DNA from 4 places in the Shewanella sp. 492 genome. Region 3 is predicted to be linked to each of the others. Evidence: predicted binding sites of a transcription regulator. Region 3 holds the regulator's gene; each other region holds the start of a gene.
What was found. The regulator sigma-54, encoded in region 3, starts transcription at its own class of promoters, with help from an activator protein. The targets are predictions, from matches to a motif close to GTTGGCACGNNNNTNGNNT.
Positions count from the first base shown of each region.

Region 1 (7,586 bases), 840 kb from region 3:
CCGCTGCGACACCACCTTGAGTCGAGCCACTAATTCAGCCATAGCAAAAGGTTTAACCAAGTAATCATCGGCTCCCACTTCAAAACCAGACAGCCTATCTTGCAGGTTACTGCGCGCTGTCAGCATAATGATGGGAGCAATGATGCACTGCGCTTTCCATTTTTTACAGGCACTAATACCATCACCGTCGGGTAAATTAAGGTCGAGAATAATAGCGTCAAAGTTACGCTTTATTATCGCCTGCTCAGCCTGTGCGAGCGTCTCAGAATAATCCGTTTCGATATCATTCAGTTCTAAATAATGAATAATATTTTTAGCAAGTAGACGGTTATCTTCGACAAGAAGCACTAACATAATTATATAATTTCCAGTTGATGTGCAATGTGTACTAAATTAGCACGATTGCTAGCTGACAGCTTATTCCGCATAGATTCTAGGTGATATTCTACGCCACGAACGGTAATGTGTAATTCTTGTGATATTTCATGATTATGTAAACCTGTAGCGGCCATTTTCAATGCTTTAATCGCGGTTTGATTAAATAACTTATATTGACGGTAGGGATTTATTTGATCATGAAAATGTTCAAATAAATTCATTTGGGCTTGCTTAAGAGTAACCTCTAACCCAGTCAGATTTAGATCCTTATAATCATGTTTAGCAAGTAAAGTGAATCGACCGCTCCAAGCATTCGAAGCAAAGTTTTTCAGCGGCCAGCTGACGACCGTATTAACACCATATCGATTAAAGAGTTTTTTAGCTTTATTTGGCCGTCCACCTTCGTCAAACACATAGCAATAGGGAGACTTTAGACACAGAGCTTCGCCAAAGTTAATGTCTGTTGCGGCGACACGAGCCAGATATTGTTGATGCAGTTGTTGCACCGTCGGTGATGAAGCCAATACGCCAGCAGCACTTTGTAGCGTGCGCCGTGTCAGTAAATTGCCGCGATTATTTTCACGATAGTCTTCATAAGCACTGTTAGCTATGCCTTGGAACCAGAAGCCACCAAAGCCATGTGAGGCTATTGGCCGCTTGATATCATCGAGTACAGTACTGGCAATCGCTGGGGTTGCTTCCGCTTTCGTTATAGGCAGCTGAGTTAAACGTTCCATTTTTACACCACATACGCGCTATCAGAAACCACTACGGCGGCACTTAGCATGCACCGCATTAAACAACTTTGTTACAATTGTTAAACTGATGACGATAAGTCTACGCAATTAATGATATTGGATAAACGCTGATGGTGTGGAACTTCTAACTGCACAACAAAAACATAAATTCCCCCCAAGTTTTGACGTAACTTTGACGTGCTGCGTTTTATACTCATCGTTAGCCACGCTTTAAAAAGCTGACTTTGGCATTCGTCGAAATCTCACGATAAGCATGCGTAAAATGAGTGATATAACCCAAAATTCCCACCGCAAAACACCTTGATTAACTCATTGAACTAACTTTGGATTAGACTAAAAACAATAAATGCTCTAAATCGATCACATAAACAGATCGAATATAATTGAATGTGAAACCATCCATCCCACGCAGAGTCCGAGCAGCTAATGCATGAAGATTTTCTCCTGTAATAAACCCAATCACTCACCGATTTAACCCACCCTATTTTTATTGAAGAGCAGATCGAGCAGACCATACCGATTTCGACCCTGTCTGGTATCAGCCGTATTCCCGAAAGTCACCTAGCCGATGAAGTTCGTAGGTTATATGCCTTGGCATTCGCTATGTGATGCCCTTTGGTATATCACACACCAAAGACGCCTAAGGAAGCGATACTTGGGATGAAAATGGCCTACTTGCCGGCATGATTAACACCATAAAATCTACCGTCCCCGACATGATGGTGGTTCCAGACATCTGCTTCTGTGAATATACCGATCACGGTCATTGCGGCGTGATGCACCACAACGAAGTTGATAATGATGTCACCGTAGAAAATTTAGTTAAACAGTCGATAACCTCAACTAAAGCAGGCGCCGATATGTTAGTCCCGTCAGCGATGATGGATGGTCAAATAAAAGCCATTCGCCAAGAACTCGATGACGCGGGTTTTCAACACGTCGCCATTTTGGCCCATTCGGTAAAATTTGCCTCTGCTTTTTATGGTCCATTTAGAGCCGCTGTAAACTGTGAACTCAGTGGCAATAGGAAAGCCTACCAACTCGATTATGCTAATGGTCGTCAAGCGCTACTTGAAGTCTCATTAGACGAAGCCGAAGGCGCCGACATTCTGATGGTCAAACCAGGAACCCCATACTTAGATGTGATCAGCCGTTTGAGACAGGAAACCCATTTGCCTATAGCGGCATATCAAGTCGGTGGTGAATATGCTGCGATTAAATTTGCCGCACTAGCTGGGGTGATCGATGAGCGAGCCGTGATAACCGAAACCTTTATTTGATTGGCATCATCTAGCTCATGGACTAAAGAACCTATAGAGATAAAAAAGCCCTCAACATTTGCATGTTCAGGGCTTTTAATACTTAAAGCTTAAGGGCTAGCGACTCGTAAGTGCTAGCACAGGCTTAAGAAGCGTCTTTTGAACCACGGTTGTGGCGCTTACGCTCGTTTTCTGTCAAGAAACGCTTACGAACACGGATGCTCTGCGGCGTTACTTCAACTAATTCATCATCATCGATAAATTCAAGCGCCTGCTCAAGGCTTAAGTTGATCGGTGGAGTCAGTACTTGTGCTTCATCGGTACCCGATGCACGCATGTTGGTTAGCTGCTTACCTTTCAAACAGTTCACTGTAAGGTCGTTAGCACGCGCATGAATACCAACGACTTGGCCTTCATATACTTCGGCCGCGTGGCCAATAAACAGGCGACCACGATCTTGTAAACCAAATAGTGCGAAGGTTAACGCCTTACCTGTTGCGTTAGAGATCAGCACGCCGTTAGCGCGTTGACCAATATCGCCACCTTTAAATGGACCATAGTGGTCAAAAGTGTGGTAAATCAGACCGGTACCAGAAGTGGCTGTTAAGAACTCAGTTTGGAAACCGATTAGACCACGGCTTGGAATAACGAAATCGATACGTACACGGCCTTTACCGTCAAGCTGCATATCTTTCATTTCAGCTTTACGGGTACCTAGCTTCTCGATAACGCCGCCTTGATGTTCTTCTTCAACGTCAACGGTTACGGTTTCGAATGGTTCACACATCACGCCATCGATCTCTTTCATGATCACTTCTGGACGCGAAACGGCTAACTCGTAACCTTCACGACGCATGTTTTCAATCAAGATTGACAGGTGAAGCTCACCACGGCCCGATACGCGGAAACGATCTGGGCTTTCAGTTTCTTCAACACGCAGTGCAACGTTATGCACTAATTCCTGCTGTAGACGCTCAAGGATGTTACGTGAAGTCACGTACTTACCTTCTTTACCAGCAAATGGAGAGGTGTTGACTTGGAAAGTCATGGTCAATGTTGGCTCATCAACTGACAGTGGTGGTAGTGCTTCTACAGCGCCTACTGCACAGATAGTGTCAGAGATCTTAAGCTCACCAAGACCAGTGATTGCTACGATGTCACCAGCGTTAGCAATTTCAACTTCGGTACGGTCTAGACCCATGTAACCTAATACTTGGCCGACTTTACCATTGCGTGTCTTACCATCAGCACCAACGACAGTGACTTGTTGGTTAGTCTTAACGCTACCACGCTTGATACGACCTACACCGATAACACCTACATATGAGTTGTAATCAAGTTGCGAGATCTGCATCTGGAAGTCACCTTCCGAGTCAGCATCTGGGAATGATACTTTTTCAACGATAGTTTCAAACAGTGGCGTCATGTCGACACCCTCTTCGTCTGGATCTAAAGTTGCGTAACCGTTTAACGCAGATGCGTAAACGATTGGGAAGTCTAGTTGCTCATCAGTCGCACCTAAGTTGTCGAATAGATCGAATACTTGGTCGATAACCCAATCAGGGCGAGCACCTGGACGGTCAATTTTGTTGATAACAACGATTGGCTTTAAGCCTTGTGCGAATGCTTTTTTGGTGACGAAACGCGTCTGTGGCATTGGGCCATCAACCGCATCAACCAGTAGCAATACACAGTCAACCATCGAAAGAACACGCTCAACTTCACCACCGAAGTCGGCGTGGCCAGGGGTGTCAACGATGTTGATACGGTAATCGTTCCACTTGATGGCAGTATTCTTTGCAAGGATCGTGATGCCACGTTCCTTTTCGATGTCGTTCGAATCCATCACCCGCTCAGCGGCTTCTCCCCGAGACTCCAGGGTTCCAGACTGTGCCAGCAACTTATCAACAAGGGTAGTTTTACCATGGTCAACGTGTGCAATAATGGCGATGTTACGTAAATTCTCTAACACAAATAAACCTCTTACCATCAAAAAAATAGGGTATTACTAACAGCTTCAATAATAGCTATTGCAATAAAAAACGTGCCATTCTACTCTAGACGAGGACTCTCGCACAGGATTATTTTTTAGTCAGCTATGAATAATCATGATCATCACAGTGCGCACCAAGATGGTGAATGCACCATAAAAAGGCAAGGGACGCACCAATATGGTGCAGGCCAGATTACACCACTCCTTCCACTTATTTGCATCCCTTTATTATTCAACAGCTTAAAATATTGGCACGAGTCTCGCTTTATCTTGGTCAGTACCGCGTTAAGCGTAAGTTGAATGTTATAAGAAGGGCATCCCCTCTACCCTACACGGAGATTTAAGAATGTCAGCAGAATCAGTTTTACAACAAATAGCAGAACTTGAAGTCAAATTTGTTGATTTGCGTTTTACCGATACCAAAGGTAAAGAGCAGCACGTTTCTATTCCGCATCACCAAGTTGATGCCGATTTCTTCGAAGACGGCAAGATGTTTGATGGCTCTTCAATCGCAGGTTGGAAAGGCATTAACGAATCAGACATGGTATTGATGCCAGATCCAACCACTTTTGTATTAGATCCTTTTACAGAAGAAACCACTGCACTTATCCGCTGTGACATTCTTGAGCCTGGCACCATGACAGGTTATGACCGCGACCCACGCTCTATTGCCAAGAAAGCAGAAGAGTATCTCGTCTCTACGGGAATCGCCGATACCGTATTGATTGGCCCAGAACCAGAATTCTTCCTATTTGATGATGTAAAATTTGGCACCGACATGTCAGGTTGTTTCGTCAAGCTTGATGCCAAAGAAGCGGCTTGGAACTCTGGTACCCATTATGAAGATGGCAACACAGGTCACCGTCCATTTGTAAAAGGCGGTTATTTCCCAGTAGCACCAGTTGACTCTTCACAAGACCTGCGTAGCGCTATGTGTCTTGTGCTTGAAGAGATGGGCCAAGTCGTTGAAGCACATCACCACGAAGTGGCGACTGCGGGTCAAAACGAAATTGCCACACGTTTCAACACGCTAACAAAAAAGGCCGATGAAATTCAAATCCTTAAGTATGTAGTCCACAACATGGCGCATGCTTATGGCAAAACAGCCACCTTTATGCCTAAGCCAATTGTTGGCGACAACGGTAGCGGTATGCATGTACATCAATCACTAGCTAAAGACGGTGTTAACCTATTTGCTGGTGACAAGTATGGTGGATTGAGTGAAACCGCTTTGTATTATATTGGTGGTATCATCAAGCACGCTCGCGCACTGAATGCTTTCACCAACCCAAGCACTAACTCTTACAAGCGTTTGGTGCCACATTTTGAAGCCCCTGTAATGCTGGCATATTCTGCCCGTAATCGCTCAGCTTCAATCCGTATCCCTGTGGTACCAAGCCCGAAAGCGCGCCGTATCGAAGCACGCTTCCCCGATCCACATGCAAACCCATACTTAGGTTTTGCTGCGCTTCTAATGGCCGGTCTTGACGGTATTCAAAACAAGATCCACCCAGGCGAAGCGATGGATAAAGATCTGTACGATCTACCTGCAGAAGAAGCCGCTGAGATCCCACAAGTGGCAACCTCACTGGAAAATGCACTCGAAAACCTCGATGCTGACCGTGAGTTCCTTACTAAAGGTGGCGTATTTAGTAATGACTTCATCGATTCATATATCGCATTGAAGAAAGGTGAAGCAGAGCGGGTGGCGCGCACGACTCACCCTGTTGAATTCGAGCTTTACTACAGCTTGTAATCTGCGCTGCAGATAATGAAACCGCCTTATCATAGGCGGTTTTTTTTATTTATATTGCTATGGCGCATTCACACAGCCACAAACACAATTAATGCTTAAAAATGCATTCTTCGCAATACACTGAATTAGTCGCCAGACAACATAGGCAGTAGACTTTAATGCCTTCATTCTTATCCATCTTTGCAGGCCACATCCCAACCTAATTAGACTATCAGTCATTAGACTTTAATCTGCTTTAAAATGATTTATCTTTATGGGTAAACTGCTATGATGAGCAGGCCGTTAATTTACAGTAGAATCAATTATGTCTAGCCGCGATCCGTTTGCCAGTTACACTTGGAAGAGCGATATTTTTAGTTGCGAAAGTAACGATATCAGCACCTTTTATACGAGCTTAAAAGAGCAAGTCACTCGATTAGGTTTACTGGAGCGCAAGCTTGGCGACGCGGGACGCTACCCACTGAATCTGTACCAATCTCCGGCACAAAAATCGGGGCAACCCTCACTGTTAATTAGCGCAGGATTTCACGGTGAAGAAGCCGCAGGCCCATGGGGAATGTTACATTTCCTCAATGAACTAGAACCCGAACTATTTCAACGCATCAATCTTAGTCTACTGCCGCTTGTCAATCCGACAGGATTCAAGCGCGGCCATAGATTCAATAAGTTAGGTCAAAATCCTAATCGAGGTTTTTTGGTCGACAATGGTCGTGGCAAAAGTAATGATGACACCTCTATCGAAGGTCAAATACTGCTTGAGCACTCACAATTATTACTGGCGGCCAGTAAAGAAGGTATTTTAACTTGCCACGAAGATGTGTTGCAAAACGATACTTATATCTATTCGTTTGAAGCTAACCAAACACCAGGGCATTTCAGCCGCACACTGCGTGATACCTTAGGTGAATTTTTTCCCATCGCACCTGATAGCCTTATCGATGATTGCCCGGTAAAAGATGGCATTATCTTTAACCATTTTGACCTCTCCTTTGAAGCTTTTTTGGTTCGTTTAGGCGCCAATGTAGGCGTGTGCAGTGAAACACCAGGTAAGCAGAATTTCGATCAACGCGTTTTGGCCAATAGCGCCATGATGCAAGCCTTTATCGAGCAGGTCATTGCGAGACAATAGTCTAGCATCAGCTCAATCTAAATCGATACTATGATGGCGCCAGTAAAGAATAGATATTTCCATTTATTAATTATATATTCATCTATCGGTATTTTTTAAGGATAAATATATGAGTCAATTTCAACAGGTTTCAGTCGATAAACTGGCTAATGTTTACTTCGATGGCAAAGTGATGAGCCGCACCGTCACCTTCAGTGATGGCAGTAAACAAACATTAGGCGTGGTGTTACCCGGCGAATATGAATTCAGTACCGCTGTAGGTGAGATCATGCACGTACTCGATGGCACCCTGTCAGTATTACTTCCCGGCAGC
Region 1 is NZ_CM181702.1:3,708,841-3,716,426, forward strand. It holds gene AC5YBX_RS16305 (response regulator transcription factor) at 1-354, opposite strand, end outside; gene AC5YBX_RS16310 (helix-turn-helix domain-containing protein) at 357-1,115, opposite strand; partial or broken gene hemB (porphobilinogen synthase) at 1,596-2,413, shown strand; gene typA (translational GTPase TypA) at 2,541-4,367, opposite strand; gene glnA (glutamate--ammonia ligase) at 4,735-6,144, shown strand; gene AC5YBX_RS16330 (N-acetyl-ornithine deacetylase) at 6,449-7,273, shown strand; gene ppnP (pyrimidine/purine nucleoside phosphorylase) at 7,383-7,586, shown strand, end outside.
Region 1: glnA (glutamate--ammonia ligase) is a predicted target of sigma-54. The motif match lies at 4,636-4,654, and genes of this name have one in related genera.

Region 2 (7,586 bases), 750 kb from region 3:
TTGAGTCGATATTGATGCCTATTCTCGGCCCAGAAAACTTTACCGCTCAGGTCGATGTGAATATGGACTTTACTGCCGTGGAGCAGACCGCGAAACGCTTTAATCCTGATTTACCTGCCATGCGCAGTGAAATGACCGTTGAAAATCAATCGGTGGGCTCGACCACAGGCGGCATTCCTGGCGCGCTGTCGAACCAACCGCCGATGGAGTCGAACATTCCTCAAAACGCGATGGATAACCAACAAGAGCGCACGGCACCTGGCTCTAGCCATAAAGAAGCCACCCGCAACTATGAACTCGACACCACCATTAGCCATACCCGCCAGCAAATTGGCGTGGTCAGACGCGTCAGTGTATCGGTTGCCATCGACTTTAAAACCGGTCCTGCTGGCGCCGATGGTCAAGTGCAGCGTGTGGCGCGCACCGAGCAGGAGTTGGCCAATATTCGTCGGCTACTCGAAGGCGCCGTGGGCTTTAATACCCAGCGAGGGGACATGATTGAACTGGTTACGGTTCCCTTTATGGATCAGTTGATTGAAGACGCGCCTGCGCTAGAAATGTGGGAGCAACCCTGGTTTTGGCGCGCGGTTAAGCTAGTGATGGGTGGGCTTATTATTCTGGCGTTGATCCTCTTTGTGGTGCGGCCGATGTTAAAACGGCTTATTTACCCCGATGCCAATAAGATGCCAGACGATCCTATGCTAGGGGGCGAGCTTGCAGAAATTGAAGATCAGTATGCCGCCGATACCTTGGGCATGTTAAATCGTCCCGATGCCGAATACAGCTATGCCGATGATGGCTCTATTTTGATACCGGATCTGCATAAAGACGATGATATGATTAAGGCCATCCGCGCCCTAGTGGCGAACGAACCGGAACTGTCCACCCAAGTAGTCAAAGGTTGGTTACAAGAAAATGAGTAATGATAAAGATATTGCAATTAAAGGTGGTGCTGCCGAGTTCAACGTTGATGGACTTACGGGGATCGAAAAAACGGCGATTTTATTACTCAGTTTGAGTGAAGCCGATGCCGCCTCGATTTTAAAACACTTAGAGCCTAAGCAGGTGCAAAAAGTCGGCATGTCGATGGCAGCCATGAAAGACTTCGGTCAAAGTAAAGTGATTGGGGTGCATAAGCTGTTTTTAGAGGAGGTGCAGAAATACTCATCTATTGGCTTTAACAGTGAAGAGTTTGTTCGTAAAGCCTTGACTGCCGCCCTGGGTGAAGACAAAGCCGGTAACCTGATTGAGCAGATCATTATGGGCGGCGGTGCGCGAGGGCTTGAGTCATTAAAATGGATGGATGCCAGACAGGTGGCCACCATTATTCAAAATGAACACCCGCAGATCCAAACCATTGTCTTATCGTATTTAGAGCCTGATCAAGCGGCGGAAATTTTTGCCCAAGCACCTGAAAATACTCGCTTAGATTTGATGATGCGTATTGCGAATCTCGAAGAGGTTCAACCCGCAGCGCTGCAAGAGCTTAATGACATCATGGAGAAACAGTTTGCAGGCCAAGGCGGCGCGCAAGCGGCCAAGATGGGCGGACTCAAAGCGGCGGCCAGCATCATGAACTACCTCGATACCGGGGTTGAAAGTCAGTTAATGGAAACTCTGCGTGAATCCGATGAAGAGTTAGCCCAGCAGATCCAAGACTTGATGTTTGTGTTTGAAAACCTCTCCGATGTTGACGATGTTGGTATGCAGACTCTGCTGCGCGAAGTGCAGCAAGATGTGTTGATGAAAGCGCTTAAAGGCGCTGACGATCAACTTAAAGAGAAAATATTACGCAATATGTCCAAACGTGCCGCTGAAATTCTTAACGATGATTTGGAAGCCATGGGGCCTATTCGCATCAGTGAAGTGGAGATGGCGCAAAAAGAAATACTGTCTATTGCCCGCCGCTTAAGTGATGCCGGCGAAATTATTCTCGGCGGTGGCAGTGGAGAGCAGTTCTTATAATGAGTAACGCCAACGATCGCTCAACGCCTAAAGATAAGGCTGACTTTAGTCACTGGCAATTGCCTGATGTGACAGTGGTCGATACCACGGTAAAAGAAAACCTCTTTGGTCGCAGTGCCGCGGTAAAAGAAGCGGTAGAGGTAGAGCAGCAGGTGCTGCCGCCAACGCTTGTTGAAATCGAAACTATCCGCGCCGAAGCCGAAACTGAAGGTTTTGAACAAGGCCAGCAGCAAGGCTATCAAGAGGGCTTAGAAAAAGGCCGCCTCAGTGGGTTAGAGCAAGGTCATCAAGAAGGCTTTAGCCAAGGCGAAGAGCAAGGTTACCAGCACGGCTTGACGCAAGCGCAGCAACAAGTTCAACAATTTGAAGCCTTAATGCAGCAATTAGTGGCACCTTTATCGCTACTCGATACCGAAATTGAGCAATCGCTGGTTAACCTCAGCATGACCTTAGCCAAGGCTGTGATAGGCCATGAGCTGCAGGTGCATCCAGAACATGTCTTGGCGGCCCTTCGCCAAGGCATTGACGCCCTTCCGTTAAAAGAGCAAGGCGTCAATGTGCGTTTGCACCCAGAAGATGTCACCTTGGTTGAGCAGTTGTATGGCAGTGCCCAACTGCAAAAAAATCGCTGGGAGATAGAGTCCGATCCGTCACTGCGCCGCGGCGAGTGCATCATCAGTAATGATAGAAGCCGCGTCGATATGGGGCTTGAAAACCGCATTAAGGCGGTATTTGAAAACTTAGTCCACAGCGAAAGCCACTTAGAGCAACAGAAGTTGCAACAGCAACAGACGTTAGCTAAGCAGGCGAGTGAGGCGGTGAGCGAGGTGTCGGCATCCGAGGTTCAACCCACTCCAGTCGTGGATGCTGCCACGCTCCATGATGAAAAGCATGCTAGCCAAGGCCAACAAGATGCAGACGCGACAACATCAACTGCTGAATAAATTTAAACAGCATAATCATAACGTCAATCCGTTTATGCCCGACGCCAGTGGTCAACTGGTTCGAGTGGTAGGCTTAACGCTGGAAGCCACCGGCTGCCGTGCATCGGTAGGCAGTTTGTGCAGTATTGCCACCATGGCCGGCGATCTTATTGCCGAAGTGGTGGGGTTTGACGACAAACTACTGTATTTAATGCCAGTCGAAGAGCTCAGAGGCGTGATGCCTGGCGCTAAAGTGACGCCACTGGGGGCGCAGGCTGGGCTCAATGTCGGCCTGTCCTTACTGGGGCGAGTGCTCGATGGCAACGGCGTGCCACTCGATGGCTTAGGCCATCTGCATACTGACCAAAAAGCACCGCGTCATGCCGCGCCCATTAATCCATTGGCACGGCGGGCGATCACCGAGCCGCTCGATGTTGGCGTACGCGCCATCAATGCGATGCTGACGGTCGGCAAGGGTCAACGTATGGGGCTGTTTGCCGGCTCTGGCGTCGGTAAAAGTGTGCTGCTGGGGATGATGACCCGTGGCACTACCGCCGATATCATCGTCGTGGGCTTGGTTGGCGAGCGTGGCCGTGAGGTGAAAGAGTTTATCGAAGAGATCTTAGGTGAAGAGGGGCGAGCCCGCTCTGTGGTGGTGGCCGCTCCGGCCGATACCTCGCCGTTAATGCGGCTGCGCGCCTGTGAAACATCGACCCGGATCGCCGAGTATTTTCGTGATTTGGGCTATAACGTCTTACTGTTAATGGACAGTCTGACTCGTTACGCGCAGGCGCAACGTGAAATTGCACTGGCCGTCGGTGAGCCGCCTGCCACCAAGGGCTATCCGCCCTCGGTGTTTGCCAAGTTACCTAAGTTAGTGGAACGCGCCGGCAATGGTGGCGTGGGACAAGGTTCGATCACTGCGTTTTATACAGTATTAACCGAAGGTGATGATTTACAAGATCCTATCGCCGACTCGGCGCGAGCGATCCTCGATGGGCATATTGTGCTGTCACGTGCCTTGGCCGATTCGGGCCATTACCCTGCTATCGATGTCGAGGCATCCATTAGCCGTGTTGCGCCTATGGTGATCAGTGAAGCCCACTTAGAAGCCACTCGCCGAGTAAAACAGATGTATTCCTTGTATCAGCAAAATCGCGACTTGATCTCGATTGGTGCTTATACCCAAGGCAGCGATCCCCGTATCGATAACGCCATTCGCCTGCAACCGGCAATGAACGCCTTTTTACGTCAAACGATGAAAGAGTCGCTTAGTTTTGACAGTTGTGCCTTGATGTTAGGTCAATTGAGTGCCCAATGTCAGGGGTAGCGGCTATTGTGAAATAAATAGATGCCCTTGAGTTTGATGATTTAGAGGATGTGATGGCGAAACCTGATCCACTCGATACCGTGCTTAAATTGGCGCTCGACGCCGAAGAGCAAGCGTCACTTCAACTGCGCTCTGCGCAGATGGTGCTGCAAAAATGCCAGCAGCAACTAAGCGCATTACAGCAATACCGTCTTGATTACATGAAACAGATGGAGCAGCAACAGGGGCAGGTGATAAGTGCAAGTAATTATCATCAGTTTCATCAGTTTATCCGTCAAATAGATGAGGCGATCACCAAACAGCATTTTGCGGTGAACGAGTCTGATAAGCAGCGTCAAATTGGCCAGCAAGTGTGGCAAGTCAAACAGCAAAAGCGTAAAGCGGTGGAGCTGCTGCTTGAGCGCAAGGCGCATAAGCGGCAACTTGCCGAATTAAAACAAGAACAAAAGATGATTGATGAGTTTGCCTCTCAGCAATTTTTTCGAAAACCGCAGCGTTAAGCGCCTCAGTCGCCACGATATTGCTCTTCATTAAAAATAATCATCAAACAAGGCAACAACTTAACAGTTGGCGCTTTATTTGCATTCTTTATCAAAATACTAATTTCTTATCGGCAGTACGACCGAATAATTGACACTAGAAGCGTGACATAAGCGCCGCGTGTTACGCGTAAAAGTGTTGGAGGATTTATGCCACAAATGAATAGCGTGCTGTTATCTAAAGCGGATAGCTCGGGCGATAAGTTGGGTTTGCAACCTAACAAATCTAGTGCTAACAGCCCGAAAAGTAATGACTTTTCTACGGCGTTAGCGCAAGCGTCAGCCGATAATGGCCCAAGTCATAAAACCCAAGGCTCTCCTGAAGCCGATAAGATAACGCATGACAATCAACAGGTCGTGGCAGCGGATGAGCAGCAAGACGAGGATAATGACGTTGCCAATGTGTTGGCGCAAATTAACTGGGCGACACAGTTAGCGGAAAACCAGGAACTTGCCGAGGGCGGCGCACAATTGCCACTCGATGGTGAATTAGGCTCAGATCTGAATCTGACAGGCGAGACGAGTACCGACGAGTTGTTAGCCAGCCTAACGCAATCCCAGCTTGAAGGGCTTGAGAGTCAAACAGGCCTAGATGAGGCACAGCTAGCGCAATTACCGCCGCATATGATGGCGGCATTAATTGATGGATCGCAGCAGGGTAAGAGTTCGGCTTTCAACGCCTTAATCGAGCAAGCCAACACGGTTTTAGCCGCGCAAGGTGCGGGTAGGGCTAACAGCCTTGGGGCTAACAGTCTTGGGGCTAAGATGGGCGGCGACGATGCTAAATCGATGTTGGGTGGAGCTCAATCTGACGTAACCTCAGAGCTTAAACCAGACGCTGCCGGGCAAATAACCGCTAAAGTGCAGGCTCAAGCGGATGCCAGCACGAGTGCGGCCAATGAGCTTAAAAATGCCAAGTTAATGGTCTCCATGGCGGCAGAGGGTGATATCGCCGACAATGGCGCAAACGAGTTAAAACCCACATCATCGACCATGACATCGACTCCTTTTGCGCGAGCCGAGACACCAGCACAGTATCAAGTCTCTATTCGCCCGCAAGGTGAACCTGCCCAGCAGATGCAAGAGATGATTCAAAAATTCTCCCCCGTCATGCGTCAACAATTGATCGCCATGGTCAGCCAAGGGGTGCAACATGCCGAGATCCGTCTCGACCCGCCTGAGCTTGGACAGATGATGGTGCGCATTCAAGTACAGGGCGATCAGACTCAAGTGCAGTTTCAGGTGATGCAACATCAAACCAAAGATCTGGTCGAGCAGGCACTGCCGCGTTTACGTGAGATGTTGGCCGAACAAGGAATGCAACTGACAGACAGTAATGTGTCCCAAGGCGGTGGCGGTCGAGAGCAGGGGCAAGCGGATGGCTCTGGCCAGCAAAATGGCACCTTATCAGCGGATATGGATGAAATATCAACAGATGAAAGCTTATTGGCCGCGAATAACGCAACAAGTTACCGCTCAGGTATAGATTATTACGCATAAGCAGGTAACCTATAGGGTTATAGATTGCTCCACCGGGTTTAGGCACTTAAAAAGTAGCGTGTGATAGGAAATAAACATGGCTGAAGAAGAATCGTTACAACTGGAAGAAAACCCGCCACTCAAAAGCAAAAAAAAGCTGATTATTTTTGCTTCAGTAGGGCTTGTTGTCCTCCTTGGGGGGGCTGTGGCGCTATGGTTGTTATTGGGCTCGAGTGACGCATCCGATAGCGAAGTATCAGAAGAGGCGCCTGTAGAGCAAGCGGCATCGGTTAATAGTGGTGAAGCGTTTTATGTGGGTATGCCAAGGCCATTTCTGTTTAACCTGCCAGGGCAAAAGCGTGCGCGTATTGTCGAAATAAAAGTACAGCTGATGGTACGAGGCGCTGATGATGATGTGTTACTGAAGAAACACATTCCATTAATCGAAGATGCGCTATTAACGACGTTCAGTAGTGCTAATGTACAAAAGTTAAGTTCGTTAGCCGGTAAAGATGAGTTACGACAGATGGCGCTGCTGAATGTGCAAAACACATTACGACCCGTGACCGGGCGCAAAGTGGTCGAACGGGTACTCTTTACTGGGTTTGTAATGCAGTGATGCTAGCGGCAACCTTGATTAACCAGGTAGGGCGATATTGTGAGTGATCTATTAAGCCAAGACGAAATTGATGCGTTATTACACGGTGTCGATGACGTTGATGAAGATGAGGCAAGTGATAATGAGCTAGATGCGCGCTCCTATGACTTTTCTTCTCAAGATCGTATCGTCCGTGGCCGGATGCCGACCCTTGAGATCGTTAACGAACGTTTTGCCCGCCATTTACGCATCAGCATGTTCAACATGATGCGCCGCGCGGCAGAAGTGTCGATTAATGGCGTGCAGATGCTTAAGTTTGGCGAATACGTGCATACCTTATTTGTGCCAACTAGCCTTAATATGGTGCGTTTTAGCCCGTTAAAAGGTACTGCATTGATCACCATGGAAGCCCGTTTGGTGTTTATTCTGGTCGACAACTTTTTTGGCGGTGACGGCCGATTTCATGCCAAGATTGAGGGGCGAGAATTTACCCCCACCGAGCGGCGCATCGTGCAACTGCTGCTTAAAATCATCTTCGAAGATTATAAAGAAGCTTGGGCCCCGGTGATGGATGTTGAGTTTGATTATCTGGACTCTGAAGTCAATCCCGCGATGGCCAATATTGTTAGTCCTACCGAAGTGGTGGTAGTGAGTTCGTTTCATATCGAAGTCGACGGTGGCGGTGGCGATTTTCACATTACCATGCCTTACTCGATGATCGAGCCGATTCGTGAACTGCTCGATGCGGGGGT
Region 2 is NZ_CM181702.1:1,242,629-1,250,214, forward strand. It holds gene fliF (flagellar basal-body MS-ring/collar protein FliF) at 1-923, shown strand, start outside; gene fliG (flagellar motor switch protein FliG) at 916-1,965, shown strand; gene fliH (flagellar assembly protein FliH) at 1,965-2,909, shown strand; gene fliI (flagellar protein export ATPase FliI) at 2,878-4,218, shown strand; gene fliJ (flagellar export protein FliJ) at 4,272-4,718, shown strand; gene AC5YBX_RS05550 (flagellar hook-length control protein FliK) at 4,908-6,257, shown strand; gene fliL (flagellar basal body-associated protein FliL) at 6,334-6,855, shown strand; gene fliM (flagellar motor switch protein FliM) at 6,895-7,586, shown strand, end outside.
Region 2: AC5YBX_RS05550 (flagellar hook-length control protein FliK) is a predicted target of sigma-54. The motif match lies at 4,785-4,803, and genes of this name have one in related genera.

Region 3 (7,586 bases):
CACCGTATCTGTGTTCATTAAGCTGCCGGCGGTGTCTTCTGGGTATGACAGAGCCTGTTCGACTCGCGCCCTATCTTGGCTGCGCATCGATTGCAGTACTTGATTGAATACGCTGTCTGGCAGGCTACGCAGTATGTAGGCCAGGTCGTCGGTATCCATATTTTCGGCCGCTTTTGCTACGCGCTCAGGGCTCATCTGGCTAATAAATTGATCTTTGAGCTCTTCACTGAGTTCATCGAGTATCTCACCCGTATGGGCTTGATCGATAAGTTGCCATAATACTTGCCGCGCACGCGGTGGAGAGGACTCTAAAATAAAGGCGATATCCGAGGCCGCCATGTCGTGCAGCATACTACGCACATGGACAAACATACCGCTGCTCAGGGCTTGCGTCAGCTGCTGTAAACGTTGATCTGTAGTTTCATTATCTAACACTTCGATCGGCATGACTTCCCCTTGGAAAAATGGCGCGGCGACATAGGTTATTGGCTAAGTAACCTGAACTCGGGATAATTATAGAATGAGATGAGCCGTTTAGGCTCGAGGTGGGGCGATTATACGGTTTCTTCGAATTTTGCGTCAATCAGTGCGCTAATGGCATCGAGTGCCGCTTGGGCATCTTGGCCTTCACTGGTGATGGTAATAGTTTTACCAAAGCCGGTTTCTAGCATTAATAGCCCAAGCACACTGGCGGCTGAAGCTTGCTTGTCACCTTGAATTAAGGTGACTTGGGCATCAAACTGAGCGGCCAATACCGCCAGTTTGGTGGCGGCTCGCGCATGCAACCCCAGCTTGTTGCAGATGGTTAATTGGCGTTCAAGCTTGTTCATGCTGAAGTTCTCTGTGGCGCGCCTGTACCTTATGTTTCCCTTTATTGAACAGCTTGGCCAGTTGATCGGTCACATACACCGAGCGATGTTGGCCGCCGGTACAACCAATGGCGATCGTTAAGTAGCTACGGTTATTGCGCTCAAGGTGTGGCAGCCACGTTTCGAATAGATTTTCTATCTGCCAAATAAACTTATTTACTAGCGGCTGCTGACTTAAAAACTGCTGCACTGGTTGGTCGAGACCCGTCAGCGGGCGTAACTCCGTTTCCCAGTGGGGATTGGGCAGAAAACGCACGTCAAACATAAAGTCTGCTTCACTTGGCATACCGTATTTAAAGCCAAATGACTCAAAGTTAATCACTAACTCCTTGTCTACTGTGCCTAGTAAGATCTCGCGTACCTTATCGCTTAAATCATAGATGTTAAGGGTAGAGGTGTCGATGTAGTGATCGACCATCTTAGAGATAGGCTCGAGCATTTTGCCTTCAAGTTGAATGGCTTCTTTGAGAGAGGCTTTTGAGCGTGACAGTGGATGTAACCTGCGGGTTTCACTGTAGCGTTTAAGTAACACATCGTCAGATGAGTTTAAGAAGAAACTCAGTATTTCGGTATCTTTAGGGAGATTAGCTAGCTGCTTCTCCAGCTGAATGTCCTCGCTGGGCATGTTGCGCACATCGACGCTTATGGCTACGAGTTCATTTCGACCTTTGAGCTGACTGAGCAGTGAGTCCATCATCTGTAGTGGCAGATTATCGACACAGTAATAACCCAGATCTTCCAGTACCCTAAGGACTACCGATTTTCCTGAGCCTGATCGCCCAGATACCATTACCAATTTCATTGGGTGATCACCTGATACAATTCTGCCTCGTCGTGGGTTTTTCTTAGCTGTTTGATGATGGCTTTATCACTTAATTTCTCTGCCATCGCGGCGAGGGTGCTAAGGTGCTGTTCGCATTGCTCTGAAGGAACCAATAATGCAAAGAGGATATCGACGGGCTGATTATCAATTGCATCGAATGCGATTGGCTCAGCACATTTAATCAATACGGCGACTGGCTTCTCAATATTCGTCAGCCGTCCGTGAGGGATCGCGATACCATTGCCTATACCTGTGCTGCCCATTTTCTCTCTCGCCAAAAGGCTTTCAAAAATCTCTTGAGAGGAAAGGGTGGGGTACTGGACAGCGGCCAAGTCGCTGATAAGTTCCAGTACCTTTTTCTTACTGCCCGGAGTGGCGCAGGTTGTGCACTCCGGCCGCAGGATGGTACTAAGTTCCATCGTTAATGCTTTATTAGCTTCTCTTTGTGTTTAATGACCTGACGATCTAATTTATCGATCAGGGAATCTATCGCGGCATACATGTCCGCGTGCTCTGATGTTGCAAATACTTCCCCACCACGGAGATGTAACTTTGCTTCAACTTTTTGCATCAATTTTTCGACATTTAATATCACATGGACATTATTGATCTGATCGAAATGCCGTTCAAGCTTTGTAAACTTTTCTTCAACATAGTTGCGCAGAGATTGGGTGATCTCGATGTGGTGCCCAGTCAGATTTATTTGCATAAAGTGATTCCTCCGGTTTCCAGTTGTTGATTATAAGCTTTTACGTTGATTTGACGGCGGTATCAACATCGCCTCACGATATTTTGCAATCGTGCGTCGAGCGACTTGGATACCTTGCTCTGCCAGCAGTTGTGCCATCTTACTGTCACTTAAGGGTTTCTTTTGATTTTCTGCGGCGACTAACTTCTTAATAAAAGCGCGGATCGCAGTAGAAGAGCATTCACCACCATCGTCGGTCCCGACATGGCTGGAGAAAAAGTATTTCAGCTCAAAAATCCCTCTTGGCGTGTGCATATACTTTTGGGTAGTGACCCGCGAGATGGTCGATTCATGCATCTCGACCGCTTCGGCAATATCATTAAGCACCATAGGTTTCATCGCTTCTTCACCAAACTCGAAAAAACCTTGCTGGAAATCGACAATGCAGTTGGTGACCTTAAGCAAGGTATCGTTGCGGCTCTCTAAACTTTTTAGAAACCATTTAGCTTCTTGCAAGTGACCACGAATAAACTGGCCATCGGCTTGGTTTTTGGTGCTGCGTGCCATCGAGGCATAATGTTGGTTTACATTAATCTTAGGCATACTATCGGGATTAAGCTCGACCACCCAGCGACCTTTTTTCTTGCTAACTGTGACATCGGGGATCACGTATTCGTCGCGACTGGCAGTAATGGCCAGCCCCGGGCGCGGATTGAGGGTTTGAATTAGCGCTATGGCCTCACGCAGGTCATCCTCTTTCAGCTTGGTCTTACGCATCAATAGGCGAAAGTCTCGTCCGGCGATAAGATCTAAGTAATCACGGATCAAGAGTCTGGCGTTGTCGATATGCGGGGTGTCGGGGTTGTATTGGGCCAGTTGGATCATCAGGCATTCGCTGAGGTCTCTGGCACCAATCCCGATAGGATCGAAATGTTGTACCCGTTTTAATACCGCTTCAATTTCGTCGAGTTCGATTTCAGGATCGCCCATGGCTTCGAGAATATCGTCGCACGTTTGCGTCAAGTAGCCGCGCTCGTCTATGGCGTCAATGATGGCGGTGGCGATAGCAAGATCGTTGTCAGAAAAGGGCGTGAGGTTTTTTTGCCATTCGAGGTGTTCATACAAGCCTTCGCTGGTTTCCCCTTGAAAGGGCATGTCATCGTCGCGCATGGCACCAGAGCTGGAGTTGGGTGAGGCGGTATAGACCTCATCCCATGTGGTGTCGACGGGAAGCTCATCGGGCATAGAGTCTTGATTGAGTGCGTCGGAGGTTTCTAAGCTTGAATTGTCTTCACTCGAGTCGACTTGCAGTTGCTCATTGTAATCGGTGTCGAAGTTGTCATTACGCTCTTGTTCTGAGTCGATATTGGCGCCTTCTTGCTCCTCGTCTAACTCGAGTAGAGGGTTAGACTCTAATGCTTGCTGGATCTCTTGCTGCAATTCCAATGACGAGAGTTGCAACAGACGAATGGCCTGTTGCAACTGGGGCGTCATGGTTAAATGCTGACCCATTTTGAGCTGAAGTGACGCTTTCATCGTACTGCTATTCCCTTGTTTCTAATTCTAAAGTGAGAAAGCTGCCTCTGGTATTAAACCGCTAAGGCGAATGATCTACTTAACAAGGTAAGAGCGGTTTAGCCTTTTACCTTGAGCGCTAATAACGTTAACTATAGCTTGAATTGTTCTCCTAAGTACACCGCTCGAACTTGTTGGTTATCTAAGATCTCATCGGGTGTTCCTTCGGCAATCAAATTACCGTGACTGACAATGTAGGCTTTTTCACACACATCCAATGTTTCACGTACGTTGTGGTCGGTGATCAGTACGCCAAGGCCACGATTTTTCAGTTGCTCAATAATCTTTTTGATGTCGATAACCGAAATGGGATCGACCCCGGCGAAGGGTTCATCAAGCAAAATAAACTTAGGATTGGCGGCTAATGCTCGGGCGATTTCGACGCGACGACGTTCGCCACCGGACAGTGCCATCCCCTGACTATCGCGGATGTGAGTAATATGAAACTCTTCTAGCAGGTGCTCCAACTCCTCTTCGCGCGCATCGTTACTGAGCTCGCGTCGGGTTTGTAATACCGCCATAATATTATCGCGTACCGATAATTTCCGAAAAATACTGGCTTCTTGCGGTAGATAGCCAATCCCTTTGCGGGCGCGCAAATGCATAGGATCTAAAGTGAGATCGTCATCGTCAATAAAAATACGTCCCTTGTCACTCTGGACTAGACCGACCACCATGTAAAAGGTGGTGGTTTTACCTGCGCCATTAGGCCCTAGCAAGCCGACGATTTGCCCTGTGCGTACGGTTAAGCTGACATCTTGTACCACGGCGCGGCTTTTGTAGCTTTTGGCTAAGTTAACCGCTTTTAGCGTCATCTCTGTCATTGCTTTTCCTGCTTGGGCTGTTCTTGGGGCTGACTTTTGCTGTTGTCTTGGTAACTTTCGGGTTGAATGATGGTGATAACGCGATCGCTACCCGTACTTTCGGCTATCAACTGTTGCTGCTCAATGTTGTAGCGAATTTGATTACCTGTGACTTGGCTACCTTCTTGTTCGAGGGTGGCATTACCAATTAGGGTTAGAGTGCGGGTCGACAGTTCATAGCGGATCTCATTGGCGCTGGCTGACGCTGGACGACCATTTTCCATCACCTGTGTATAAGTGGCTGGCTTACCCTTTGCCACTAAGATTTTGCCGCTACTATTTTCTTTGGTAAAGGCGCGTAATTCATCGGCTAAAATTTTAATGGAGCCTTGAGTCACCTCTACTGGGCCATTGAAGATAATCTGATTATTTTTAATATCAGCTTCTTGGCTTGCGGCTGAAATCTTAACCTCTTGCAGCAGGTCGGTTTCATTCGCCGCACTCTGCAGGCTAACCATGGTTAACAGGCCTGCAAGAATAAGATTATTTAGTTTCATATGTTCCTTCTACCTGGCTCGTCAGTCGTACTTTTTGTGCATTGAGGTCGGCATATAAGCCTTTTCCGGTAATCAAAAAATCGTTACCGGTGATCCGAATGGTTTGATCGGATGTCATGATCATGGTGTTGAGGTCCAATTCCATGTAGTTGGTTTCTATGGTTTGGATGGGCTCTTCAGGGCTAATGGCATCAATAATGACATTATTTTCCAAGATGACTTTGCCACTGTCTTTGTCTAATGTACCCCGAGCCGAGCGCAACCGCCACTGAGCATCGCCGTTATCGGGATAGACCAGATAAGTAGGCTGGGTAAAATAGGTCATATTACGCTCGGCATAGTGTTCCATATGGCTAGCCGAGACGCGGCTATTAAGTTTGCCTTGTTCGTCGTATTGCACGCTATTAATGTTGTTAATCACATAATCTGGACGATCGGACGCGTCGAGCAACAGCGCTTGTGATCCTTGCTTAGTCTGCACCTGCCAATAGAGCACTAAAGCGGTACCAAAAAACGCGATAATCGCCAGGGTGACTCTATTCATATGCTCATACCGTGAGCCGATTCAAACTTATCTTGGCTTAGCAAAATAAGGTCGGTTAATTCACGTAGCGCACCATGGCCGCCATTAATATGGGTGACCATATCGGCATGCTGCTTAACATAAGGGTGACCATCGGCGACGCACACCGACAAGCCGACTTGTTGCATTACGGGTAGGTCGACCATGTCATCGCCAATATAGGCCACCTGTTGTGGGCTGACTTGATAGCGTGCCAGAAGCTCTTGGTAGGGGATGAGCTTGTTGTCGACCCCTTGATAAATATGGCTAATGCCAAGGGCCGTCATACGGTCTTCGACAATTTTCGATTTACGTCCGGTGATAATCGCCACGGCAATATCGCTAGTCAGTAGCGAGCGAACGCCATAGCCATCACGAGTATGGAACGTTTTTAGCTCGTCGCCAGAGTTACTCATATAAACCAGCCCGTCAGAAAACACGCCGTCTACGTCACAAATCAGTAGTTTAATCTGTTTAGCTTTTTGCCAGACTGAGTCAGCGATAGGGCCGTAAAAACCTTGATGTGGCATCTTATATCACTCCTGCTTTAACCATATCGAGCATATTGAGTGCGCCAATGGGTTGCTGTTGAAGGTTAGTCACAATTAAGCCATTAATCTGCTTTTCTTCCATTATGTTAAGCGCTTCAGCGGCTAAAATGCCGTCGCTGACGGTCACGCAGCCTTGGGTCATAACGTGGCTGATGGAGGTGTTTCTAAGGTCGACTTCGGCATCGATCACGCGGCGCAGATCGCCATCGGTAAAGATGCCAACCAATACGCCATTGTCATCGATCACGGCGGTCATGCCGAGGCCTTTTTTAGAGATCTCATACAATGCGTCGGTAATGCAGATGTGTTGGGGTACTATGGGGAGTTCATCGCCTTTGTGCATCACATCGCTGACCCTTAGTAGCAATTTACGGCCTAAGCTGCCACCGGGGTGCGATAGCGCAAAATCATCTTTAGTAAAGCCTCTAGCCTGCAATAGAGCCACGGCAAGGGCATCGCCCATCACTAGGGTTGCAGTGGTACTGGAGGTCGGCGCGAGCCCAAGTGGGCAGGCTTCTTCTGGTACGTCGATACACAGATGCACCATCGAATGCTTTGCCATATTGGAGTCGGGCTTTCCCGTTACTGCAATCACTGGCAGCCCCATACGTTTGATCACCGGCATCAAGGTTAAAATTTCACTGGCTTCACCCGAGTTGGAGATAGCAAGTACAATATCATTTTCACTCAGTACGCCAAGATCACCGTGGCTGGCTTCGCCAGGATGTACAAAGAAGGCGGGGGTGCCAGTGCTGGCTAAGGTGGCAGAAATCTTGTTGCCAATATGGCCCGATTTACCCATGCCCATCACGATCACCTTACCAGTACAACTCAGAATTAACTGGCATGCCTTGGCAAATTCGCTTGAATCGACATATTGATAAAGATTATCGAGGGCATTGCGCTCGATATCGATAACATTACGCCCCCATTGACGTAGTTGATCTGCATCTACCATCTTGTTCTCTCTTTAAAAAATCAGTTCGGGCTAGACCTGCAATTAGGATTGAAAAACCAGCACCTGATAAACAACAAAGCTCATCAATAACACTCCGCCGTGCCAAGGTTTGAGCTGACGCGACTTACCCGTTAGTAGGATTAGTATGGCTAAGGCACTGCTGGTCGCCAACACCATGTAAAAGTCTCGCGTGCTGGCGG
Region 3 is NZ_CM181702.1:487,821-495,406, forward strand. It holds gene mgtE (magnesium transporter) at 1-447, opposite strand, end outside; gene AC5YBX_RS02225 (HPr family phosphocarrier protein) at 555-830, opposite strand; gene rapZ (RNase adapter RapZ) at 817-1,671, opposite strand; gene ptsN (PTS IIA-like nitrogen regulatory protein PtsN) at 1,668-2,111, opposite strand; gene hpf (ribosome hibernation promoting factor) at 2,114-2,401, opposite strand; gene AC5YBX_RS02245 (RNA polymerase factor sigma-54) at 2,432-3,916, opposite strand; gene lptB (LPS export ABC transporter ATP-binding protein) at 4,048-4,779, opposite strand; gene lptA (lipopolysaccharide transport periplasmic protein LptA) at 4,776-5,315, opposite strand; gene lptC (LPS export ABC transporter periplasmic protein LptC) at 5,302-5,859, opposite strand; gene kdsC (3-deoxy-manno-octulosonate-8-phosphatase KdsC) at 5,856-6,407, opposite strand; gene AC5YBX_RS02270 (KpsF/GutQ family sugar-phosphate isomerase) at 6,409-7,386, opposite strand; gene AC5YBX_RS02275 (calcium/sodium antiporter) at 7,429-7,586, opposite strand, start outside.

Region 4 (7,586 bases), 1.8 Mb from region 3:
TGATGTCCTGACTTGAGCAGGGAGAAAAGGTAAAGTCTTCAAGTGACTTCTCTAGCGCTTCTGTATCGACAGAGAAAGGTTTATTAAAACGATAAACAGTAAGATTTTTAAACCACATGATAGGCGCCCAATCAAAAATAAAGCCGCAGTGTAAGCCATTGTCGACGTCGGGTAAACCGCTATCGCTTAGCGGCAAAATGTCATAAAAAGTTCGCTTTTAGCATAATTCATTAAACTGTCACATTACTTTTAGCCTTGCTCAAAGCCTTACTCTGTATGGCTTTGAGAGCCAATCTCATCGTCTTCATACGCTTAGCTCGATAGCAATGCCAAAACATGAAATAAAACTGCAACATAAAAATTGCACACTTTCGGCCGTCCAAACCAATAACCCAGACGAACATACGTCGAAAGGATTAAATGATGAACGTTTTTTGTAAAACTCTGCTTGCTTCTGCGTTAGCGACTGCCACTCTTGCATCTGCACAGGCGGCGGATTCATTGACTGTTTACGGAAAGTTAAATGTGACGGCTCAATCTAATGATGTCGATGGTGATGCAACGACGACGATTCAAAGTAACGCTTCACGCTTTGGTGTTAAAGGGGATTTTGAGTTAAGCCATTCGCTCGAAGCTTTCTATACTGTGGAATATGAAGTTGATACCGGTGACTCAGCCAAGGAAAACTTCAAGGCGCGCAATCAGTTTGTTGGCCTTAAAGGTAACTTTGGGGCTTTTTCTGTTGGCCGTAACGACACTATGCTTAAGGTGTCTCAAGGTAAGGTTGACCTGTTTAACGATCTCTCGGGTGATCTGAAAAACTTATTTAAAGGTGAAAACCGTATCGAGCAGACCGCGACTTATATTACGCCAGCCTTTAGCGGTTTTACCCTTGGGGTGACCTATGCCGCAGAAGGTGCAAGTTCACAATATGCTCAAGATGGATTTAGCGTTGCAGCCATGTACGGTGATGCTAAGTTGAAAAAATCGCCTATCTTCGCCTCGGTTGCCTATGATGCAGACGTAAAAGGCTACGAGGTGGTGCGCGCCACGGTGCAAGGTAAAATTGCCGATTTAGTGTTAGGTGGTATGTATCAGCAGCAAGAGGCGACTTACACTAAGTTAGGTGAAGCGGTTGTCGGCGCCGAGAGTAAAACGGGCTACTTGTTAAGTGCGGCTTACACCATAGAGGCTATCGTGCTGAAAGCGCAATACCAAGATATGGAAGATTTGGGTGACTCATGGTCAGTGGGTGGTGATTACAAACTGGGTAAGCCGACTAAGCTATTTGCTTTTTACATTAACCGTTCGTTAGAAGCTGAAGTTAACGATGAAAAATACTTCGGTGTAGGCTTAGAGCATAAATTTTAATGTGACTCTATAGCCGGCTTTAATTGCCATTAACGCTGAGTCAAAAACCCTTAATGCCAGCATTAAGGGTTTTTTGTTTGATGGATTTAATCTAGCCCTGCTAGTCATTAAAGGTAGCCATATCTATGTTTATTCACCTTATATGGGGGCACTTAAATTAAGGTGATATTGTGGTGGCATAGGCAACAGGGATAAAGCAAATAGGCTGAATAGAGGTGGCTTGGTAAGTAAGGTTAACTTGCCATAAATGCAAACAGGCGCCATTAACTCATCGTTAAGTGGCGCCTATTTATTGCGAGGTTATGCGAGGAGGATTTACTTGTCGTCCTTTTACTGATTACTGGTCATCCTGCTGAGGGACATAACCTTCAATTTCGACCTCTTTACCTTCAAATAAAAAGTTGACCATCTGCTCTTCGAGGAACTTACGGTCGTCAACATTCATCATGTTGAGCTTTTTCTCGTTGATAAGCATGGTTTGTTTTGCTTGCCAAAGTGTCCATGCCTCTTGACTAATATTGTCAAAAATACGTTTACCCAACTCTCCTGGGTAAAGTTGGAAGGCTAGGCCGTCAGCCTCTTTCTTTAGATATTGGCAATTCACTGTACGCGCCATGATTACTCCTTAATGACTACTGAACCTAGGCTGGCTAAAATACGCTCGGTTGCCGCAGCAAGGCCAACTTTCGGTGGATTGGTTATGTTATACCAGAGTGATGCATCATCTTCCATTACCAGATGGGCTTTTGCTGCCACTTTATCTTGGCTGTCACTTTGGACTATGGTGCCCTCTATGGCGGTGATATCGAGATGGAAATGGCTAAAGGTGTGCCTAAAACTGGTGAGCGGCTCAGCTAAGTGCAGCCTAATTGCCTGCTGTTGGGCATAGTTATCCAACTCGGCTTGAGAGACAAATTGAGGGAAACACCAGAGCCCGCCCCAAATGCCTGCCGGAGGACGTTTAATCATCATGACCTGCTTGTTATTGCGGATCACCAACATAAAGGCTTGTTTTTCTGGGATGCTTTTTTTAGGTTTTTTCCCTGGGTACTCGGTTTGGCGCCCCATTAACTGGGCTTGGCAATCGACTGCCACAGGGCACTGTTCGCACTTAGGTTTTGTGCGAGTACAGATGCTGGCACCAATATCCATCATCGCTTGATTGTATTGGGTAATGTGCTGTTTTGGCGTAAGGGTGTCGGTAAGCTGCCATAGCTGCTCCTCAACCTGCTTTTTTCCTGGCCAGCCAGCGATGGCGCCGTGGCGCGCGAGCACTCTTTTTACATTGCCATCTAAAATCGGATGATGTTGACCAAGAGAGAGCGATAACACCGCGCCTGCGGTGGAGCGACCAATGCCGGGTAACGCTAATACTTGTTCAAATTCAATAGGAAACTCGCCGCCATGCTGGGTGACGATAAGCTGGGCACTTTTATGCAAGTTGCGCGCTCTGGCATAGTAGCCTAGGCCCGTCCAATGGTGCAGTACTTCATCTTGCTCGGCCATTGCGAGCTCTTTTATGCTCGGAAATCGCTGCATAAAGGCTTCGAAATAGGGAATAACGGTTGCGACTTGCGTCTGCTGCAACATGATCTCAGAAACCCATACTTTATAAGGGGTTTTATCTTGTTGCCAAGGAAGGTGCTTACGGCCGTGTTCGGCGTACCAGCTAACAATGCGCTGGTGAAATGGCTCTTTTTTCATGGCGCACAGTGTATAGAGCGTATCTTGGTTTCTCAACCTAAATAGGCGTTAAGCTATAGCGTTGGTCGCATCTATGATGATTATTGGTATACTTTGGCGACAATAGGGCTTGCACTGCACCAGTAACTTTGCATAATGCCCTTCTTTTTATGATTTCCAAATATATTAGTATCAAGGTTAACTACAATCTTGCTGGTGAGGCGTCGTTATCGGCAGATAACCCTAATTTAAGCTACATCAGAGACTATATGGCCATCGCTGGCAGATTATTGAGGCTAAAACAATGAGTGACGTTACCACCGCTGAATTTAATGAAGAGGGTAAATACCTTCGTAAAGTAAGAAGCTTTGTATTACGAGAAGGGCGTTTAACAAAAGGTCAAGCGGTTGCAATGGAGCAACAATGGCCAGTGATGGGGCTAGATTACTCGCCACAGCCACTGGATTTAGCCGCCATATTTGGCCGCGAAGCAGATACCGTACTGGAGATCGGTTTCGGTATGGGTGCCTCACTGGTCGAGATGGCTAAGGCCGCTCCTGAGCTGAACTTTATTGGTATTGAAGTGCATAAGCCTGGGGTTGGCGCATGTTTAGCCGATGCCGCCGAAGCGGGCGTGACCAATTTACGCGTGTTCCATCATGATGCGATTGAAGTGCTCGAAAACAGTATCTTACCTGGCTCTCTTGCGCGGGTGCAGCTGTTTTTCCCCGATCCTTGGCACAAAAAACGTCATCACAAGCGTCGTATTGTGCAGCCTGAATTTGTGCAGACGATTCGTAACAGCCTTAAGATTGGTGGTGTGTTTCATTTGGCAACCGATTGGGAAAATTACAGCGAGCATATGCTTGAGGTTATGACCGCGGCACCTGGTTATAAAAATCAGTCTATTACCGGGGATTTTGTGCCACGTCCAGAGCATCGCCCCTTAACTAAGTTTGAAGCCCGTGGTCATCGTCTCGGCCATGGCGTATGGGATTTAATGTTCGAACGCTGTGAATAAGATTTTAACATTGCCATGATAATCAAATGATTAATCTGGCTGTATTGAGTAAGTATTGTTAGCAATTAACGGGGTAAAATATGGCAACACGTAGCCGTCGTCTTCGCAAAAAACTGCGTATTGATGAGTTTCAAGAGTTTGGATTTGATGTTAACTGGACATTTGACGATTCAGTGTCAGAAGAGCAGATCGACACTATAGTGGATCAGTTTATTGCCCAAGTGATAGAGGCGCGTAAGTTAGGCTTCCACGGTGGTGGACATAAAGAGTGGGAAGGTATTGTTGCCACTCAGTCTATCGGTAAGTGCACCGAAGAAGACCGTGAAGCGGTACGTGCGTTTTGGCAGCAACAACCGACAACCAAGGTTGAAGTTAGCGAGCTTTACGATATTTGGTGGAATTAATGCCCGAACAGGCATTATTAGAGCAGGTGGTGGCGCAAGTTCGCCCCCTGCTCGGCCAAGGCAAGGTCGCCGACTATATTCCTGCATTAGCTAATGTCGATCCCGGTAAGTTAGGCATTGCGGTCACCACTATTGATGGCACCACCATAGGCGCTGGTGATTACTTAGAGCCTTTTTCGATACAAAGTATCTCCAAAGTGTTTAGCCTGACTGTGGCGCTCACCCTGTATGAAGAACTAGATATCTGGTCTCGGGTAGGCAAAGAACCATCTGGACAATCATTTAACTCCCTAGTGCAAATTGAACTTGAACGTGGCGTGCCGCGTAATCCGTTTATTAATGCTGGCGCTTTAATTATTGCCGATCTATTGCATACTCGTCTTGGTGCACCTAAGCAGCGCATGCTGGAGATAGTCAGGGGCCTTAGCGGTAACCCGCATATAGTGTATGACAAGCAGGTGGCTGCATCAGAATATGATCACAGCGCCCGCAATGCTGCGATTGCCTATTTGATGAAGTCTTTTGGTAATTTCAATAATGATGTCAATAAAGTCTTAAAAAACTATTTTCATTATTGTGCCATGCGTATGAGCTGCGCCGATCTGTCTAAGGCGATGCTTTACTTGGCGAATGGCGGTAAAAGTTTGTCGGGTGAGGCGATTGTTTCGCCGGTTCAGACCCGAAAGCTCAATGCCTTATTGGCTACATCTGGCCTATACGACGGCGCAGGGGAGTTTGCTTATCGCGTCGGCATGCCGGGTAAAAGTGGGGTTGGCGGTGGCATCATTGCCGTTATTCCCGGCGATATGAGCGTATGCGTTTGGTCGCCCGAGTTAGATAAAAATGGTAACTCTCTTGCTGGCACCGCAGCCCTTGAGCTGCTATCTCAATCTCTGGGTCGCTCGATTTTCTAATCTTTTGATGAGATTAGCAATAGTGACTAACTACTGGTTTAAATTGCTAACCTCTCGCTTATACCTCTTTTAAATAAATCCTTAAACAATTGATAGTTATACTTATATTTATTTTGGCATAAATCCTGTATTCATTGAGCTTACATTAAGTCAATCTAACAAGTGTCAACGATAGCGATATCTCATGCCCGTTTCTGGTGATGCCGCTGGCAATTGATATCCATAACTTATAATTAAGGATTAATGATATGAACAACATCAGCACTTCTTTGGGATTGTGTGCACTACTGGTCACTAGCAGCACTATGGCGAGCGAGCAAGATAATCGCTTTTCTTTTGGCCATGATAATCATCAGTGCGAGGTAAGCCTTAATTATGACGTGGCGGTTGAACCTCAGAAACTGGTGATAACAGAGGCTCAAAAAGAGGTGTATCGCATCGAGCTTGGCAAGCTGTATGTCGATGGCGTCGAGGTGGCACTCAACGAGGAGCAACGAACTTTAGTTAACCAATACGCTGATGAAGTGTCGAGACAGTTGCCAGAGGTTATTGATCTTGTTCATGATGCTGTGGATATTGCCTCAACCGCAGTCAGCATGGCGTTAACCCCTTTGCTTGGTGATGCGAGTGGCGCCAAAATTGATGAAATGATGGCCGGATTAAGCCAGCGAATTGATACTGTTGCTTACCAAAATGGCGATAAATTTTATCTAGGTGCTACAGAGTCTTCATTGGAAGAGACTTTCGGCCAAGAGTTTGAACAGCAGATGGAGCAATTGGTACAAAGCTCTATTGGTAGCATGATAATGACGCTAGGTAGCGAGATGATGAAAGGTGATGGCGACTCGTTTGAGCAAAAAATGCAAGCATTCGCCACCAAGATGGACAATGTCGGTAAAGATATCGAAGTGCAAATTGAGCAACAAAGTAATGATTTGCAGCAGCGCGCCGACAAACTGTGTGATGACTTTCAGCAGTTGGTTGCGCTTGAGTCGCAATTACGTCAACAAGTACCTGAGTTGACTGCTTATCCCCTAATGAATCCCCCTCAGAAACTATTGTTAGAATAACTGCGAATTGTTGCATCTTCTCTAGTAGGCCTTATATGGCTACATTTTCCCTACACTTGCCTTGGGTGTAGGGCTTTTTTGTTTGCAGGTTGGTTATATTTCTTCATTTACCCACAGAATCAATGCTAATGCATGGCAGGAATTAGAATTAAAGCGTAAATTTTTGGTATACTTGCGAAAAATTATAACAATGCTGGCTAAATTTCGATGATGAAATGAGTAACAGTTTGACTCTACTGTTAAGTTATTTTTAATTATCACAGAGATAACCATAAATGGGTGGCTTATCACTATGGTTTACAACATATATTAATATGGTCGCAAACACCTTAAGGCTATTTAAATGTTAGAACTTTTAGAACCTATTGCAATTTTTACTCATGTTGCTCGTGCAGGTAGTTTTAGTTCCGCCGCGCGTAAATTGGGGATTTCTAAATCTAAAGTTAGCACCCAGGTTGCTGATTTAGAACATAAACTTGGTGTTCAGCTGATCCAGCGTACCACGCGTAGTTTGAGTCTAACCGAGGCCGGACAGTTACTCTATACCCAAGGTGAAGAGTTACTGAGAGATGCCGAGCAAGCGGTTGCGAGTGTACACAATCTTAATGATGCCACCCGCGGTGTGCTTAAAGTGGGGATTTCACAGTCTTTTGGAACCATGCATCTTATTCCAGCATTACCTGATTTTATGGCTAAACATCCTGAGTTAGAATTACAGGTCAGCTTGTTAGACCATAAAGTGGATGTCGTCAGTGAAGGATTAGACCTGCTATTAACTATGTCAGAGCAATTGCCGCTGGGTATGGTGGCCAGACCCTTAATGAAGTGCCAGTTTTTACTGCTGGCTTCACCCGATTATGTCGAAAAGCATGGTTATCCTGAGCGTCCAGAGCAGTTAGTCGACCATAACTGTCTTGTGTATCAAGGCGAGTGGCACGAACACAGTGTTTGGCAGTTTAAGAAAGAAGATGATTATTGTGAGATAGGGGTCTCGGGTAACTTTAGGGTCGATAATGCACCTGCCCTGAAATCGGCTGCGGTTAGTGGTTTAGGTGTGGTGTATCTTGCCAGTTATCTATTAGAAGATGAGATAGCCAAAGGCACCTTAGTCCCGCTGTTACCA
Region 4 is NZ_CM181702.1:2,760,520-2,768,105, reverse strand. It holds gene rdgC (recombination-associated protein RdgC) at 1-118, opposite strand, end outside; gene AC5YBX_RS12245 (porin) at 421-1,371, shown strand; gene AC5YBX_RS12240 (oxidative damage protection protein) at 1,709-1,987, opposite strand; gene mutY (A/G-specific adenine glycosylase) at 1,990-3,075, opposite strand; gene trmB (tRNA (guanosine(46)-N7)-methyltransferase TrmB) at 3,359-4,075, shown strand; gene AC5YBX_RS12225 (YggL family protein) at 4,156-4,479, shown strand; gene glsB (glutaminase B) at 4,479-5,393, shown strand; gene AC5YBX_RS12215 (YggN family protein) at 5,642-6,463, shown strand; gene AC5YBX_RS12210 (LysR family transcriptional regulator) at 6,807-7,586, shown strand, end outside.
Region 4: AC5YBX_RS12215 (YggN family protein) is a predicted target of sigma-54. The motif match lies at 5,506-5,524, and genes of this name have one in related genera.